DNA from 2 places in the Streptomyces lunalinharesii genome. Region 1 is predicted to be linked to the other one. Evidence: riboswitches for the same ligand, from Rfam matches in the RefSeq annotation. Region 1 holds a riboswitch; the other holds the start of a gene.
The links. A riboswitch is a leader RNA that binds a small molecule or an ion and turns the genes downstream of it on or off. The one in region 1 is predicted to bind magnesium.
Positions count from the first base shown of each region.

Region 1 (7,197 bases):
TCGGCCCGGGAAGAGTGTGGAGAACGTGCGCAACGTTCCCGGACTCGCCGGTGGCTACGCAGACACTGAACGCGGCGTGAAGGTGCTCGACGCATTGGAGCAGATCGCGACGGCACGGGGGGTGGAGATGGCCACAGTGGCGCTGGCCTGGCTCGCGGAGCAGCCGACCGTGACCGCGCCGATCGCCTCGGCACGCAACGTTGAGCAACTGCCTGCGCTCTTCGCCGCGCAGGACCTGCATCTGTCGGACATCGAGCTGCAGACTTTGACGACCGCCTCTTCCTGACCGGGGCGCGGTCGGGGGTTACGGGCCCCGGTCGCAGACCGGGCACAGGTCCTGGTGATCATGGAGATGCGACGCCCTGTGATCACTTGGGAGACCTGTGCCCGCGCTGCCATCATGGTTGACAGAACCGCTCTGGGACCAATTCGCGATCCTGCTTCCCCGCAGGCCGGATTTTCACCCGGACCATCCTCTCGGCTGCCACCGCCGGCGTGTCAGCGACCGGGTCATCTTCGACAAGCTCCTGCAACTCTTGCGTTTCGGCTGCTCTTACGAAGCGATCGCCGACACGACTTGCTCGGCCACCACTATCCGCAGCCGCCGTGACGAGTGGATCCGACTCGGCGTCTTCGCCAGGCTCAAACAGATCGCGTTGGATTCCTACGACCGGATCGTCGGTCTCGCCCTCGATCACATCGCCGTAGACGGCTCCATTACCAAGGCTCCAGGAGGCGGCGAGGCCGCTGGCCGGTCACCGGTAGACCGCGGCAAGCAGGGCTTGAAACGCTCAGGTATGACGGATGGGTACGGAATACCTCTGGGCCGTGTCCTGGCCGGCGCTAACCGCCACGACTCTCTGCTGCTTGCTCCCACGCTGGACCGCCTGGACGACCTTGGCCCGTTGCCATCACTGTGCACTTGGACGCCGGTTACGATTCGGTCAAGACCCGCGCTCTGCTCGAAGAGCGCGGTTTTCACGGCCACATCGCGCACAAAGGTAAGAATGCACCAATCCAGGCCAGCCGGCGTTGGCACGTGGAGCGCACCCACGCCTGGCAGAACGCCTTCCACCGGCTCGCCCGCTGCTACGAGCGGCGAGCCACCATCATCGACGCCTTTTTCGATCTCGCCGACACGATTATCACCGTGCGTAGCCTGAGACGGCAGGCGTGGGTGACCCACCGCTGGAACGAACGCCCGAACCGCCGACCGTGACCCACGCCCTACCTGCGCGACCTCTAAGACGCCCGTCGCGCACGAGACCCAGACCTGCGCCAGACAGATCGCGCGTCGCCAGCCGACCAGTGATCGACGACCACACGGCGCCGAGCAGTGCACGGCAAATGGTGGGCGAAGCGGATGCCGAGTGGCTGCCGACGTCCTCCGGGGCGGCGACCGTCGGTTCCGTGCCGCTCCCGTCCAGGATTCGGGTCCGCGGCGAGGCCGTCTCCGGCCTGGACGCCTTCACCCGCCGCAGCCTTCCCGTTCTCCTCGCCGGTCCGCGGAGCCCGGTCCCTGGTACGCATCACAGACGACCTGAGCACCGTTGGCCTGGCCCACCGTCGCTCCGCGCGTCGTCAGATTCCCCCCGCGGCGGCTCTGCTCACCGGTGCCGCCGCGCTACCGACCGCGAAAGAGACGCCAGTGGAATCCTTGCGCAGTTCTTACGCAATCGGCGCTCCCGTAAACGAAGTTGTGGGTAAGTGGCCCAGTGCTGGTGGAGCGCGGACGTTCTCGCCGGATGGCCGCGTGCCTGCTGAGGCTGTGTCAAGGCGCCGGTGCCGGGGCCGCCATCCCCTGATGCCGGCGTCAGCCACTGACCCCACCGCACCGAACCGGAACACCGTCTGGGGCAAAGCCCCTTGACCGGGAGCCAAAGCATGACGATCTACGAGCACCTGCCTCACCCGCACATCGCCTCCCGGCGCGCTCAGGGGCCGGTGAAAGTCACCGATCAACTCCCCGCGGGCAATGCAGTCAGCCGGTTCAACACCAGGATCGCGATCCTGGTCACCCGAGTGGTCGGCAGCATGTGGTGTGCCTACGCGTTTGCACTGTTCGATCTGATCAGCCTCCCGGACGCGATCCAGGCCGGGGCGTCCGCCATCGTCTCCTGGGTTGCGCAGACGTTCCTGCAACTGGTGCTGCTCTCCGTGATCATGGTCGGCCAGAACGTGCAGGCCGCCGCGTCGGACAGGCGTGCCACGGCGACCTTCCACGATGCGAGTGCGACCCTGCATGAGGTGGCGCACGTGCAGGCCCATCTCGCCGCGCAGGACGCTCTGTTGACCCGAATCGCCGAGAGGATCGGCCTGGAACCCGTACCTGTCGCCGAAACGCTCTCGGGTGACGATGCGCTGGAACAGTCATCAACCGAGTGATGTGCCGGTCGCTCCCGCCGCCGCTGTTCGCCTGACTGCTCGACGTACTTGCCCGGGGACCGGCGCAAGCTCCAGTTGTGGGCGACCAGGCGAGTCGTCAAGTCCCGTCGACGGAGCCGACGGCCTGCCGCGCCAAGTCGTCAATGGCCCCACACATCTGCGTAGCGAGCTGATGGGCGGTATGTCGTTAAGACTTGGTCAACTAGTTGCGCCGATGCGCAAGTAGCGAGCATGCTTGTGGACGTTTGAAGGAGGCACCTCGTTCGGTGAGGCGTCTGTACGGATACAGGCCACTGACCCCACGACGTCGAGAGACGCCCAGGTTCAGGACAGGTCTCCCCGACCTAAGGGGTGACCCCAAGTGGCTTCCCCGGCACGGGGATTACGCCGTGCAGTGCCAAAGCTCTGACGAGTAGGGGTGAACCGGCTATGGGGCCCGGTCCGCTCTCTGCCGCGTCGAAACGGCCCAATCGCGCGCCCGACCGGAAGGAGGCGAGAAACATGGACGACAGCAGTGGTAGTAGTCCGAGCCACAGTAGGTCGCTGACCCGTATGTCCTTCTCGACCTCCGGTACGCGATAACCCCTTCTCCCTACGCGTTCGCGGATCCCCTTCGCAAGTCACCCGTGCGGCCTCGCCGACCCGGGCGGCCGGGCTGCGCGCCCGCAGGGCAAGCATTCCGCGCGCCATCGAACCTCTCGCCCACACCCGGCACGTGACGGGGTTTCACCGTCACCTTCGCTGACAGTCCCCCGACCCGAGAGAGGCAGCCATGAAACTCCACCACCGGCCTGTCCGCCACACGTTGCTGGCCCGGATCTCCGGCGTGCGCCGACGCCACGACTCCGTTCCACGTCCGCTGTCGACGCCGCGGGAGGCCGCGGATCTTCCCCAGGCGCCGGTCCACCGTATCCGCGGCCTCGTCGTCGACCACGGAACCCGTCGGGTGTCGGCCGGCGGACGGCAAGTGAATCTCACCTGCATGGAGTTCGAGCTCCTCGCTCATCTGGTGGCCAACCGATGCCGGGTCTACACCCGCGAGGAGCTGATGGCGCTGGTGTGGCAGCAGTCCGCCATGGGAGGCATGCGCACGATCGACGTACACATCGCCCGGCTGCGCCGGAAGCTCGGTCCCGGGCACCGGGCGCTGATCCGCACCGTACGGCACGTCGGTTACGCCTTCGAGCCGTCGGCCACGACCAAGCTCCGCAGTTGAAGAAGGGACGGCCGACGACTCGTTCGTCGGCGTTCGCCGCCCTCGAGAGTCTCCAAGGGACACCGTCATGCGATTCCTGTTCCGTTCCTCCATCAGGCAGAACAACCGCCCCGGCACCGAGACGCCAGTCGCCCGGTCACGCGAGCTGGTCACCCTCCATGTCCACTGCGACCGGGGCGCCGAGAACAAGGTGCGCGCGCTGTGCGTGCTGGCCATGGGCCGGCCCGGCGCTCGTGTCGAGGCCGTGCGCGTCGATCCGTCCGATGCGTTCACCGCTCACCTGCGCCTGACGGTCACCCTGGACGGCACGGCCACCAGTCTGCTGGACCGGCTCCTCGACATGCTCTCCGGCATGCCGTCCGTGCGGGACCTGCACTGGCACCGACACGACGTTCCTGGCAATCTCGCCGTCACCACGGATAGAGGATGCCCTGGTACTTGCGCTCGCTGAGTCCGATGTCGTCCTGTTCCCGGCTCGCACGACCGCCGTGCCGCTCACGGTCACCGAAATCGCCACCGCGACAACGACGTTGGAGGCTGCGGCCGGCCCTGCTCTCTGCCGCCCCGTGGCCCGCCCGGCACCGGCGCGCGTAGACGGCCGAGGCGAGAACACGGCGGAACGCGGGGCGGTCGTTCGTTCGACATATCCTTGCGCTGTGGCGGACTGGTGGCGTTTTCTGGTGAATGCGTTCTGGGCTGTGGACCGGGCGCTGGGTGGGCAACGGCGTCCGACCCGGATTCAGAAATGGGTGGCCCGACACCCGGTAGGCGCCGGCCTGTGCATGGCTGCGCCCTTCACGCTCGCCTTCTTGATGTTGTCGCGTGAGGACGAACCCGACGACCCCTTTTTCGCCGTGCTGTTCGGACTGCTTCTGGCTGTCGTCTTCGGTCTCACGGCCGTCTCGGAACGGCTCCGACAGCGCCGTCTCAAGCGTCTGGGCCTATGGGACGGATCATGAGGCCAAGGCTGATGGGGGCGTCCGGTGCTCGGCTCCCGAAGGGCGGTGCGCCAGCCGCCTCTGGGACGGACCGTCGTCCCGTGCTCGGGCGTTGGCGAGGCGGGAGGAGTCGGCGCCGGTCCTGATGCGGATGCCGTTGATGGCCCGTTGATCCACGACGGCCGCCCGCAGACGCGGGCCGAGCCGATCGCTCGGCAGTGACATGGTGGCGCCGGCGAGCCGATTCAGCGAGCTAGGTGAGGCGTGGGGCAAGGCGCATGGTTGCCTTCCTTCGCCCTGCGGTGCCGAGTGGGGGTGGCGGTGGGTGGGGAGGTCCCGCCGCCACCCCGGTAGGGGAGTGGCCAAGTGCCGAGGCCAGTGCTTCAGTTGCCGAGGGCTACCTGGACGATCTTGCGGACGCCCCGGACCTGGACGAGGACGATGACGGGCAGGAGTAGCACGCCGCGCGCCCTTCGGCTCACGTCGCGTGAGGGGCGCCGTGGCGTAGGCCGTCGAGGAGGAGGTTGGTGATCTGGCGGGCTTCGTCGAGCCACCCGTCGCTCACGCGCATGGCGCAGATACCGCCCAGGGCCCGCAGCAGGGTGGGGCCGGTGACGTCGCCGCGGACGGTGCCGGCCGCGGATCCGGCCTTGAGGAGGCGGGTGAGGGCGTCGCCCATGCGGATGCGGGCGTCGTCGAAGACCGGTGAGTCGCTCGCCATGATGCTCTCCAGCGCGACGGACATCCCCTTGCCCACGGCCGCGTGGTCGACCAGCAGGAGCAGGAAGCGGCGCAGGGCCTCCTGTGGGGCGTGGTGCTCCAGCAGCTGCTCGGGTGCGGCGCACAGGTCGTCGACTTCCTTGCGGTAGACCTCCTCGATCAGTGCCTCGCGGGTCTCGAAGTGCCGGTAGAGCGTTCCGACGGCGACTCCGGCGCTGCGGGCGATCTCTTCCACGTGCGCGTCGGTGTCACCGGCGAGGAATGCTTCGCGGGCAGCGGACAGCAGGGCTTCACGGTTGCGGCGCGCGTCGGCGCGCAGCGGGCGTGGTGACGGCAAGGAACCTCCATAAGGTGAGTCCGGTTCCGTTTATGTGTATCGTTTCCGGAGTCAGGTTCATCTTACGGAAGGACTATCCGATGCCGAGCACCGATGAGGGGCTGGAGGGCCTACGGGTCCTGGTCACCGGCGGCAGTCGGGGCCTGGGTGCGGCGACCGTGCGCCGGTTCATTGCCGCGGGCGCGACCGTGCTGACGGCCTCCCGCAGTCGGCCCGCCGCGGACAGCGGCGCCACCTTCATGCCGGCGGACCTCTCCACTCCGGAGGGGGTGGCCGACCTCGGCCGCCGCGTCATCGACCACATGGGCGGCGTGGACGTCCTCGTGAACAACGCCGGCGCGGCGAGCCCCCCGGCACCGACCCTGAGCAGGTCGGACGAGTCCTGGCACGCGGACCTGGGGATGAACCTCCTGAGCGCCGTGCGCCTGGACCGGGCCCTGGTGCCGGGCATGGTCGAGCGGGGCTCCGGCGTCGTCGTGCACGTCTCCTCGATCGCCAGCCAGCTGCCCCAGCGCACGGAAGCCTCCTACGCCGCAGCCAAGGCCGCACTGAACGCCTACAGCCGCGAACTGGCCACCGAGGTCGGCGAACACGGAGTGCGCGTGGTCTGCGTTCTTCCCGGCTTCGTCGTCACCGACGGCGCCACCGCCCACCTGCGGCACATGGCCGAGCAGCAGGGCGTGACCACGGACGAGATCACCCGCCAGATCGTGGACCACCTGAAAATCCCCATGGACCGCCCCGGAGACCCCGAGGACGTCGCCGAGATGATCGCCTTTCTCGCCTCCAGCCGCGCGAAATGGCTCACCGGAGCACAGTTCCGCGTCGACGGCGGCATCCTCCCCACCGTCTGAACACCAGCCAGCACCAAGAACAGGAACAGGACCATCACCATGCCCCTCGCCCTGACCTCCGTGATCATCGACGCCGCCGACATCGAGACGGAAGGTTCCTTCTGGCACCGCCTGCTCGGCGGTTCGACCACCACCACCCCCACCCACCACTTCATCCAGGCCCCCGGCCTGCCCGTGATCGTCGTCCAGTCCGCCCCCGGCCACACCGCCCCGGGCTGGCCGAACGGCGCCCCCCAGCAGATGCACCTCGACTTCGGCGTCGAAGACCTCGCGACCGCCGACCGCGCCGCCACCGACGCCGGCGCCACCCGCCTGCGCCCCACAGAGGAGCCCAGCTCAGACACCAGCACCGGCAGCCGCGTGTACGCCAGTCCCGCCGGACATCCCTTCTGCCTCCGCGCGGCCTGAGACTGCCATCGCTCATCGTGGGCGCCTGTCGTCAAACGATGGCGAGCTCAAGCGGTCAGCGCATCAATGCTGGAATCACCGCTGAGACCTACGGCGCGGCACTGGTGAAGACATAGGCCCCCTGCGACGCCACGGCATAGCAAGGGGGCCAGGCACGTGCCGGGCGGGCACGGAAAACCGACCTGTCCAATGGGCACAGAGCCAGTGGCCGACCGCTAGAGGGAACCGTAGTCCGGTTGTACGCCTTCTTCGGCCTTCGTTGCGCGGGGCGGAAACTTCCTCGGCTACCGACCAATCCGCGCGCACGACAGCTCCGAATCCCGGGCATGAACACGCGAC
Region 1 is NZ_BAAARK010000069.1:14,235-21,431, forward strand. Features, by position in the region: gene ABD385_RS39775 (aldo/keto reductase) at 1-286, shown strand, start outside; partial or broken gene ABD385_RS39780 (IS5 family transposase) at 384-1,219, shown strand; gene ABD385_RS39785 (hypothetical protein) at 1,885-2,385, shown strand; M-box (ykoK) riboswitch at 2,637-2,810, shown strand; gene ABD385_RS39790 (winged helix-turn-helix domain-containing protein) at 3,158-3,601, shown strand; gene ABD385_RS39795 (hypothetical protein) at 3,669-4,052, shown strand; gene ABD385_RS39800 (hypothetical protein) at 4,258-4,560, shown strand; gene ABD385_RS39805 (TetR/AcrR family transcriptional regulator) at 5,018-5,596, opposite strand; gene ABD385_RS39810 (oxidoreductase) at 5,677-6,450, shown strand; gene ABD385_RS39815 (VOC family protein) at 6,490-6,858, shown strand.

Region 2 (7,197 bases), on a different contig from region 1:
GCCATGCCGCGCAGGTGGATGACCGGCTCGATGACCAGCGCGGCCACCGAGTCGGCGCCCTCCGCCTCGATGGTCCGCTCGATCATCTCCGCGGCCAGCGCGCCGGACCGGTCCGGCGCGACGCCCCAGAAGGCTTCCAGGCAGTCCGGCGGCCAGACGTGGACGACGCCGGGCAGTCCCGGGCCGAAGCGGCTGACGTCGGGCCGGCCGGTCAGGGTGAGCGAGCCGAAGGTGGCCCCGTGGTAGCCGTGGTAGTGGCTGAGCACCTTGACCTTGTCGGGCCGGCCCTGCGTGCGGTGGTGCAGGCGGGCCAGCCGGATGGCGGCCTCGATGCTCTCCGAGCCGCCGTTGACCAGCTTGGCGGCCGTGATGCCCTCGGGGGCCAGGTCGACCAGGGCCCGGGCCAGGTCGAGCGCGGCCTGGTTGGCGCCGTGTAGCGGGGGGTTGAACGGCATGGTGTGCAGCTGCTGTTGGACGGCCTGCGCGATGGGCTCGCAGTCGTAGCCGAAGCAGGACACGAACACGCCCGACATGGCGTCCAGGAAGCTGCGCCCGGTCGCGTCGGTCAGGCGGACGCCCTTGGCGGAGCTGAAGAGCAGCGAGTCCTCGGAGTGGGGGACCTCGAAGCAGTAGGCGGACAGGTCGGTCGGCCACGGCGAAGCCGCGGACTCCTGTGCGGGCATGCGGGAACCCTCTCTGTGCGGGGGATGAGCAACGGAGCACTCCGCGGCGGTGACCGCGATGAGTGACGAGTCGTCAGAAAGGTCGAGGGGGCCGGTTCCGCGTAGGTGCGCGGGTCCGGTCAGGGGCCGTCCGGGTGCCGATCCGGTGTCCTCACCGGGCGGGCGGCGACGGGGTGGGCGCGGTCAGCAGGCGGTGGATCTCCCCGCGGCGCGCCGGGGACAGCAGGTCGAAGTAGTCGAGCCAGACGGGGCTGAGGATGTTCCGTTCCAGGATGTCCTTGGCGATGTCGACGATCACCGGCAGCGAGTGGGCCACGAGCAGCGGCATCAACAGCCGTTCCTCGCCCGGCCGCAGCAGTCCGCGGTCCGTCGCGGTCGCGGTGAACTCGGCCAGCGACCGGCGCCGTTCCGCGGGCTCGGCGATGCGGCCGGCGGCTTCGGCCAGCCACGCCAGGTCCAGCAGCCGGTCGCCGAGGTGCGCGTTGTCGAAGTCGAGGACGCCTTGGACCAGCGGCCGGCCGGCGGGGCCGTCGTCGGTGAGCACGAAGTGGTGGTGGTGCAGGTCGCTGTGGACCACCGCGGGTCGGGGGACGGGGTCCCCGACGGCGGGTACGCCGGCCTCCCGCGGCAGGCGTCCGGCCGCCACCGTCTCGCGCAGCACCGTGGCCGCTGCGCGGTGCCAGTCGCCTTCGCCCTCCTCGGCCAGGGGCAGCAGCCGTTCCTCGGCGTCCCGGAGCGCGGTCGGCCAGTGCTCCTCGTCGACCAGCCGGGGCAGCGGGATCGGCGCCAGTTCCCGTGCCCACTGCGGCGGCAACCGGTCCAGGGCGGAGCGCAGGTCCAATCCGGTGCGGACCACCTCCCGGGCCTGGTCGGGGGTGAACCACGCCACGGCGGCGCCGGCCAGCCGGGGACTGAGTTCGCACACCAGGCCCTGGCACCACACGCTGGTGGTGCCGTCCGCCGCCGGCACGGCCGCCGGCACGGGGACCCCCAGGTCCCGGCAGTGTGCCGCGATCCGCTCCTTGAGCGGGTAGAAGCGGCGCTGCCGGGCGGCGTCGGGGTTCAACTGGACCTTCAGCACGTGCCCGTTGCCGGGCAGGTCCACGTGCCACAGTCCGGCCGTGTGGCTCAGCGGCGCTGCCCCGTCGGACACCAGGGGCCGGACCGGCAGCCCGGCCCAGGGCTCGCCCCAGCCCGCCGCCACCACCCGGCGCACCCATTCCGCGCTGCCCGGTGGCGCGCCACCGGGCACGAGGAGGACGTCCCGGTCGTGCCCCTGCCGTTCCTGACTGTGCATTTCGTCCCTGTTCGCGAGGCGGCTACGGGTGCCACTCCACCGCATTCGTCCGCTCCCGGACCAGGTCCGAACGGTCCTCTCCCCGGGGCAGGCAGCGCTGCCCCGGCGACGCCCACCGGCCCGCCGGCGGGCACCTGTCCCGTGCCCGGCCGTCGGGCCGGCCACGACCCCGCCCCCGTCGTCCCGCGCCGCCACGTGCCGCGGTCGGCTGCGGCGCCGCCCGGCCGGTGGCGTCCGGTCCTCGACCGAGGGGCCACCCGTCCGTCCCTCCCGTCAGGACCGAACGGCCCGACGGTGCTGCCCCAACGGTCACCGCGCGGCTGCCCGACCGTCGGCGGCGGACCGGACGCGGCCCGTCCCGCCTACCGGACGGGCGGTCCGCACCGGTTCCGTCGGACCTGCCGCGCGCGGGCCGGAACGGACGGTGCCCGACGGACCGCGTCCCAGGTCGGGCGCGCCTCTGCGCCGGCCCCGGGCGTGCGCGACTACCGGTCGGGCTCCGCACCGGGGTCGCTCAGGAGGCGCTCGATGTCGCGCACCAGTGCCTGCGGATCGACGCCCTTGGCGTCCACCTCCAGGGTGCGGCCGTCCCGGGCGCTCACGGTGATCCGGAGGTCGGAGCGCCGCTGGGCGATCCAGGTGGACAGGCAGTTGGCCAGCACCGCGCCCACGCCGCCGGAGCCGACGGCCACCGCGAGCACGTCCAGCGCCCCGCCCATCTCGCCGGGCGCGGGCGGCGCGTGCACCGCCCGCACCCGGCCGCGCAGTCCGTCCTCGTGGCGCAACCACTCCAGCAGGGAGGGCAGTTGGGCCGCCGCGCCGGGCAGGCGCAGCCGCAGTTCCGGTACTCCGTCGGTCATCACGCGACCATCCTGGCCGATGCGCGCGCCGCCCGGTCCCGGACCGCGAAAAACGCGCGTGGCACAGGGGCCCGGGCGGAGCGTGCGCGGCGCCGGACTCACGCCAACGCGGCCTGATCCGGGGCGACGTCGGACGCGTCGAGGTGCCAGTGCAGGTCGCGGACGTCCGGTTCCAGGGAGAGCCGGGCGATGACCTGTTCCAGGGCCTGCGCGAGGTCGCCGGAGACGGTCACCGAGGCGCGGATGCCGGTGGTGTCCTCGGCGTCCCGCCGGGCCCGCAGACCGATGGGGGTCAGTCCGGACGAGGTGAGCGCCTGGAGCAGAAGGGCGCGGATGTGCGTCTCCGCGCGGCGCTCGCAGACCACGTGCACGGTGGCGAGCACGGCCGCGTCGGGGTCGGATCCGGCCGCCGGGGCCCGGTCCAGCAGCCGCCCCGCCGGGCGCAGCACGAGGTGCACGGCGAGGACGGCGAGGGTGCCGAGGGCGGCGAGTTCGAGGCGCCCGGAGGCGGCCAGCACGCCGACCGCCGCCGAACACCACAGGGTGGCCGCGGTGTTCAGGCCGCGCACCCCCGCCCCGTCGCGCAGGATCACCCCGCCGCCGAGGAAGCCGATGCCGGAGACGACGTACGAGGCGACGCGGGTAGGGCTGCCGGAGTCCCCGACGGCGGTGCTGTAGAGGACGAAGAGCGTGGCCCCGGCCGCGACCAGGGCGTTGGTGCGCAACCCCGCCATCCGGGCGCGCCATTGGCGCTCGACACCGATGAGCGCTCCGCAGGCCACGCCGGTGGCGAGTCGGACGAGGAAGTCGACGACGGTCAGGGTGTGCATGGGAGCACCTCCTCGGGAACGGGTGGGGTGGGGGACGGGTGCCGGCGGCGGGCCGGGCACCTCACTGGGCGAGCGCCACTTCGACGAGCTTGACGACGACCAGGACCATGGCGAGCAGCAGATACGTCCGCAGCGCGGTCAGGCCGATCTTGTGCCCGGTGGAGAGCACCGGCCGGGGCAGCCGCTCCAGGGGCGGCATCCGCCAGTCGTCGCGGCCGGTGCGGTCCACCGGACGGCCGCCGCGCGCCCAGCCCTTGCGGCGCCGCCGCAGCTCCGCGTACCCGAGCGCCAGCACCCCGGCCGCGCCGCAGCCCGCCATGAGGGTGAGGATGCTGCCCGCGTCGATGTCCGGGAAGAGGACCGCGGCGGTGAGGATCACCGAGAGGGTGACCAGGACGCCGACGACGGCGGCGGTGAAGGCGTTGGTGCGGGGGCCGTTGACCCACGGGCCGAGCACCGCCCGGTCGTTGCACAGGAGCAGCAGGAAGACGGAGGCGGACGGCAGCAGCACTCCGGCCAGGGTCTGCACGCCCTCGGTGAGCAGGCCCAGCGGCGCCCCGGGCAGCAGCACGATCGTGGCGGCCGCGGCGACCAGGCCCGCGTAGACGGCGTAGAAGCCCTTGGCGCCGCCGACGCCGCGGTGCAGGGAGTGCCGGATGCCGAAGACGTCGCCGATGGCGTACGCGGTGGACAGGGACACCGCGAAGGCGCCGATGATCGAGGCGTCCAGCAGGGCGATGGCGAACAGCACCCCGGCGAGCTTGCCGGCGTGGGCGGCCAGGCCGTGCGCGATGCCGGCGGTGTCGGTGAAGGCACCGGCGCCCGCGGTGCCGGCGAAGGCGGCGGCGGTGCATCCCATCAGGGCGGCGGCGCCGAGCACCACGATGGCGATGCCGATCCACAGGTCGGCCTTCTCGTAGCCCATGAAGCGCGGGGTGATCCGCTTGTCGATGACGTAGGACTGCTGGAAGAAGAGCTGCCAGGGCGCGACGGTGGTGCCGACGATGCCGATGATCAGCAGCAGCACCGCGGACGGCCCGCCGGGCCCGTCGGGCAGGTGCGGGACGACGAAGTCGTGGGCCATCTGCCCGGTGGACGGGTGCACCAGGAAGTACAGCGGGACGAGCAGCAGGGACGCCGCGCACAGGGCGATGGCGATCCGTTCGAACCTGCGGAACGACCCGGTGAAGGCGGACGCGATGATGACGGCCGCGGCCAGCAGGACCGCGCCGACCTTGGGCAGTCCCAGGTACCCGGCGGCGAGGGTGATGCCGATGAACTCCGTCACCAGCGTCAGCGCGTTGAGCAGGAACAGGTCGATGACCGAGAAGGCGCCCCAGAACTTCCCGAACCGCTCCAGGATGAGCCGCGCGTGCCCCACCCCGGTGACGGCGCCCAGTCGGAGCACCATCTCCTGGTTGACGTAGAGCACCGGGACGAGCAGCAGCAGGGTCCACAGCAGGTGGGTGCCGTAGTTCTGGCCGGCCTGGCCGTAGGTGGTGAAGGCGCCGGCGTCGTTGTCGCCGACCATCACGATCAGGCCGGGGCCGGCGATGGCGAGCAGGGTCTTGAGCTTGGCGGGCAGGCCCCGGCGCGGGGCGGTGTCGTCGTGCCGGATGGTGCCGAGCGCGCCGCGGATGTCACCGGTGTGCGCGTCGTCGAGCACGGCGGTGGACGGCGGGGCAGGGGCCGTGGTGCGGACGGTGGTCTCGGTCATGGCGAACTCCCAAGTCCCCCGGGCGGGGGAGGTGTTGGGGGCGCGAGGCAGGCATCTTCCCTGCGCGGGAGCGCAGCACGGCGACCCGTGTCGGCGCCTGGCCGTACGGGGGCGTGGTGCGGCGGACGGGCCGCGCAGGGAAGGTGGCTACCGCGTGCCGGAAGAATGCGAGGGCAAGCGGAGGTGGGGCCGATGATGGCCCGGACTACTGCAATCCATGTCTCTCGCCTCCTTCCGGCCGGGGCGCTCGGGACGCGCCGTCGTCGATCCGGCAAGGAGCGGCCGGTCACCGTCGACCGGCTCACCCCCACTCGTCAGAGCTTTGGCACGTCACGGCGTAGCCCCGGGCGGGGCAGCCACTTGGGGTCACCCCTTGGGCCGGGGAGACCTGTCCTGATCCGGAGCGTCTCTCGACGGGTGGGATCAGTGGCCTGTGTCCGTGACGACGCCTCACCGAACGAGGTGCGTGCTTCGTCAAACCTCTAGGAGTCTAGACCCTCTCGATGGATACTTGCGCAATTGTGCAACTTTTTGACCGACTCTTAACCCCGCGGCCACCGGCTGCCGCCGTCCCGGTCCGGCTGCTGGACACCGTCCGGTCGTCGGGTGAGCATGAGGCCCATGTCGGAGCGCGATCCCGGGCCCGGAGAAACGGGCGGAGCCGGTACCGAAGCCGAGCGGCTGGACCGCATCGAGGCGCTGCTGGCGCCCGCCGTGACGGGGCTGGAGGAGGCCGGGCGCCGGTTGCGGCCGGCCTGGCGGCGGGTGACCCGCGGCGAGCCCCGCTGGCCCTCGACGCTCGCGGTGCTGGTGGCCGTGGTGCTGCAGTGGTTGCTCCCGGAGCGGCTGACGATCCACCCGGATTGGCTGCTGCCGGGGCTGGAGACCGCGCTGCTGCTGGTGTTGGTGGCGGCCGACCCGTTCCGCATCGAGCGGGCCTCCCCGTTGTACCGGTGGACGGGGCTGGCGCTGATCGTGCTGATCAGCACGGCGAACGGCTGGTCGGCGGTGCGCCTGGCGGTCGGCCTGGTGCGCGGCATCGAGGGCGGGGACGCCGGCCAACTGCTCGTGACCGGCGGCGGCATCTGGCTCACCAACATCATCGCCTTCGCGCTCTGGTACTGGGAGTCGGACCGCGGGGGCCCGGTCGCCCGGGCCCGTGCCGTGCGCCGCTACCCGGACTTCCTCTTCCCGCAGATGGCGACGCCGCAGTTGGCCCCCGAGCACTGGGAGCCGCAGTTCGCCGACTACCTGTACCTGTCGTTCACCAACGCCACCGCCTTCAGTCCCACCGACGTGATGCCGCTGAGCCGCTGGGCGAAGCTGCTGATGCTGTTGCAGTCGGCGGTCTCGCTGCTGACCGTCGTCCTGGTGGTGGCCCGGGCCGTGAACATCCTCAAGTAGGCGGCGCCGGCGCCCCGTTGGTGACGTCCACGGGCGTTGCGGGGTGTGCCGGGCGCACGGTGAGGGTATGGCCGCGTCATGACACCGCGATGAGGCCGGCGTGAGAAGTCGATGAATATGTGCTCAGTTGCGCAATCATTTAGGCAAGGCTTGACCGGTTGACCCGTAACCGATCGGGATCACGCCTCTGACCTGGGGTTTTGTCGCCCCGGGGGAGTGGTGCCGAAAACAATCCCCGGCCGGAGTCAATTCTTTCCCACGCCGTGGTCAGGCGCCGTGGGCGCTTTCCCGGCGCTGCCTGCCCAAGCGCCCGGTAGCCGCTTTCACAGCACGTTCGAATTGCGGAACAGACCGCCCGGCAGGCGAACCCCCTGCCTGAGCAGCGGCATCTCTAGGGGCGAACGTC
Region 2 is NZ_BAAARK010000001.1:220,894-228,090, reverse strand. Features, by position in the region: gene ABD385_RS01075 (aminotransferase family protein) at 1-683, opposite strand, end outside; gene ABD385_RS01070 (aminoglycoside phosphotransferase family protein) at 835-1,980, opposite strand; gene ABD385_RS01065 (effector-associated constant component EACC1) at 2,466-2,840, opposite strand; gene ABD385_RS01060 (MgtC/SapB family protein) at 2,939-3,670, opposite strand; gene ABD385_RS01055 (NRAMP family divalent metal transporter) at 3,732-5,387, opposite strand; M-box (ykoK) riboswitch at 5,686-5,856, opposite strand; gene ABD385_RS01050 (hypothetical protein) at 6,009-6,791, shown strand.
Region 2: another riboswitch for magnesium. It lies ahead of ABD385_RS01055 (NRAMP family divalent metal transporter); the one in region 1 lies ahead of ABD385_RS39790 (winged helix-turn-helix domain-containing protein).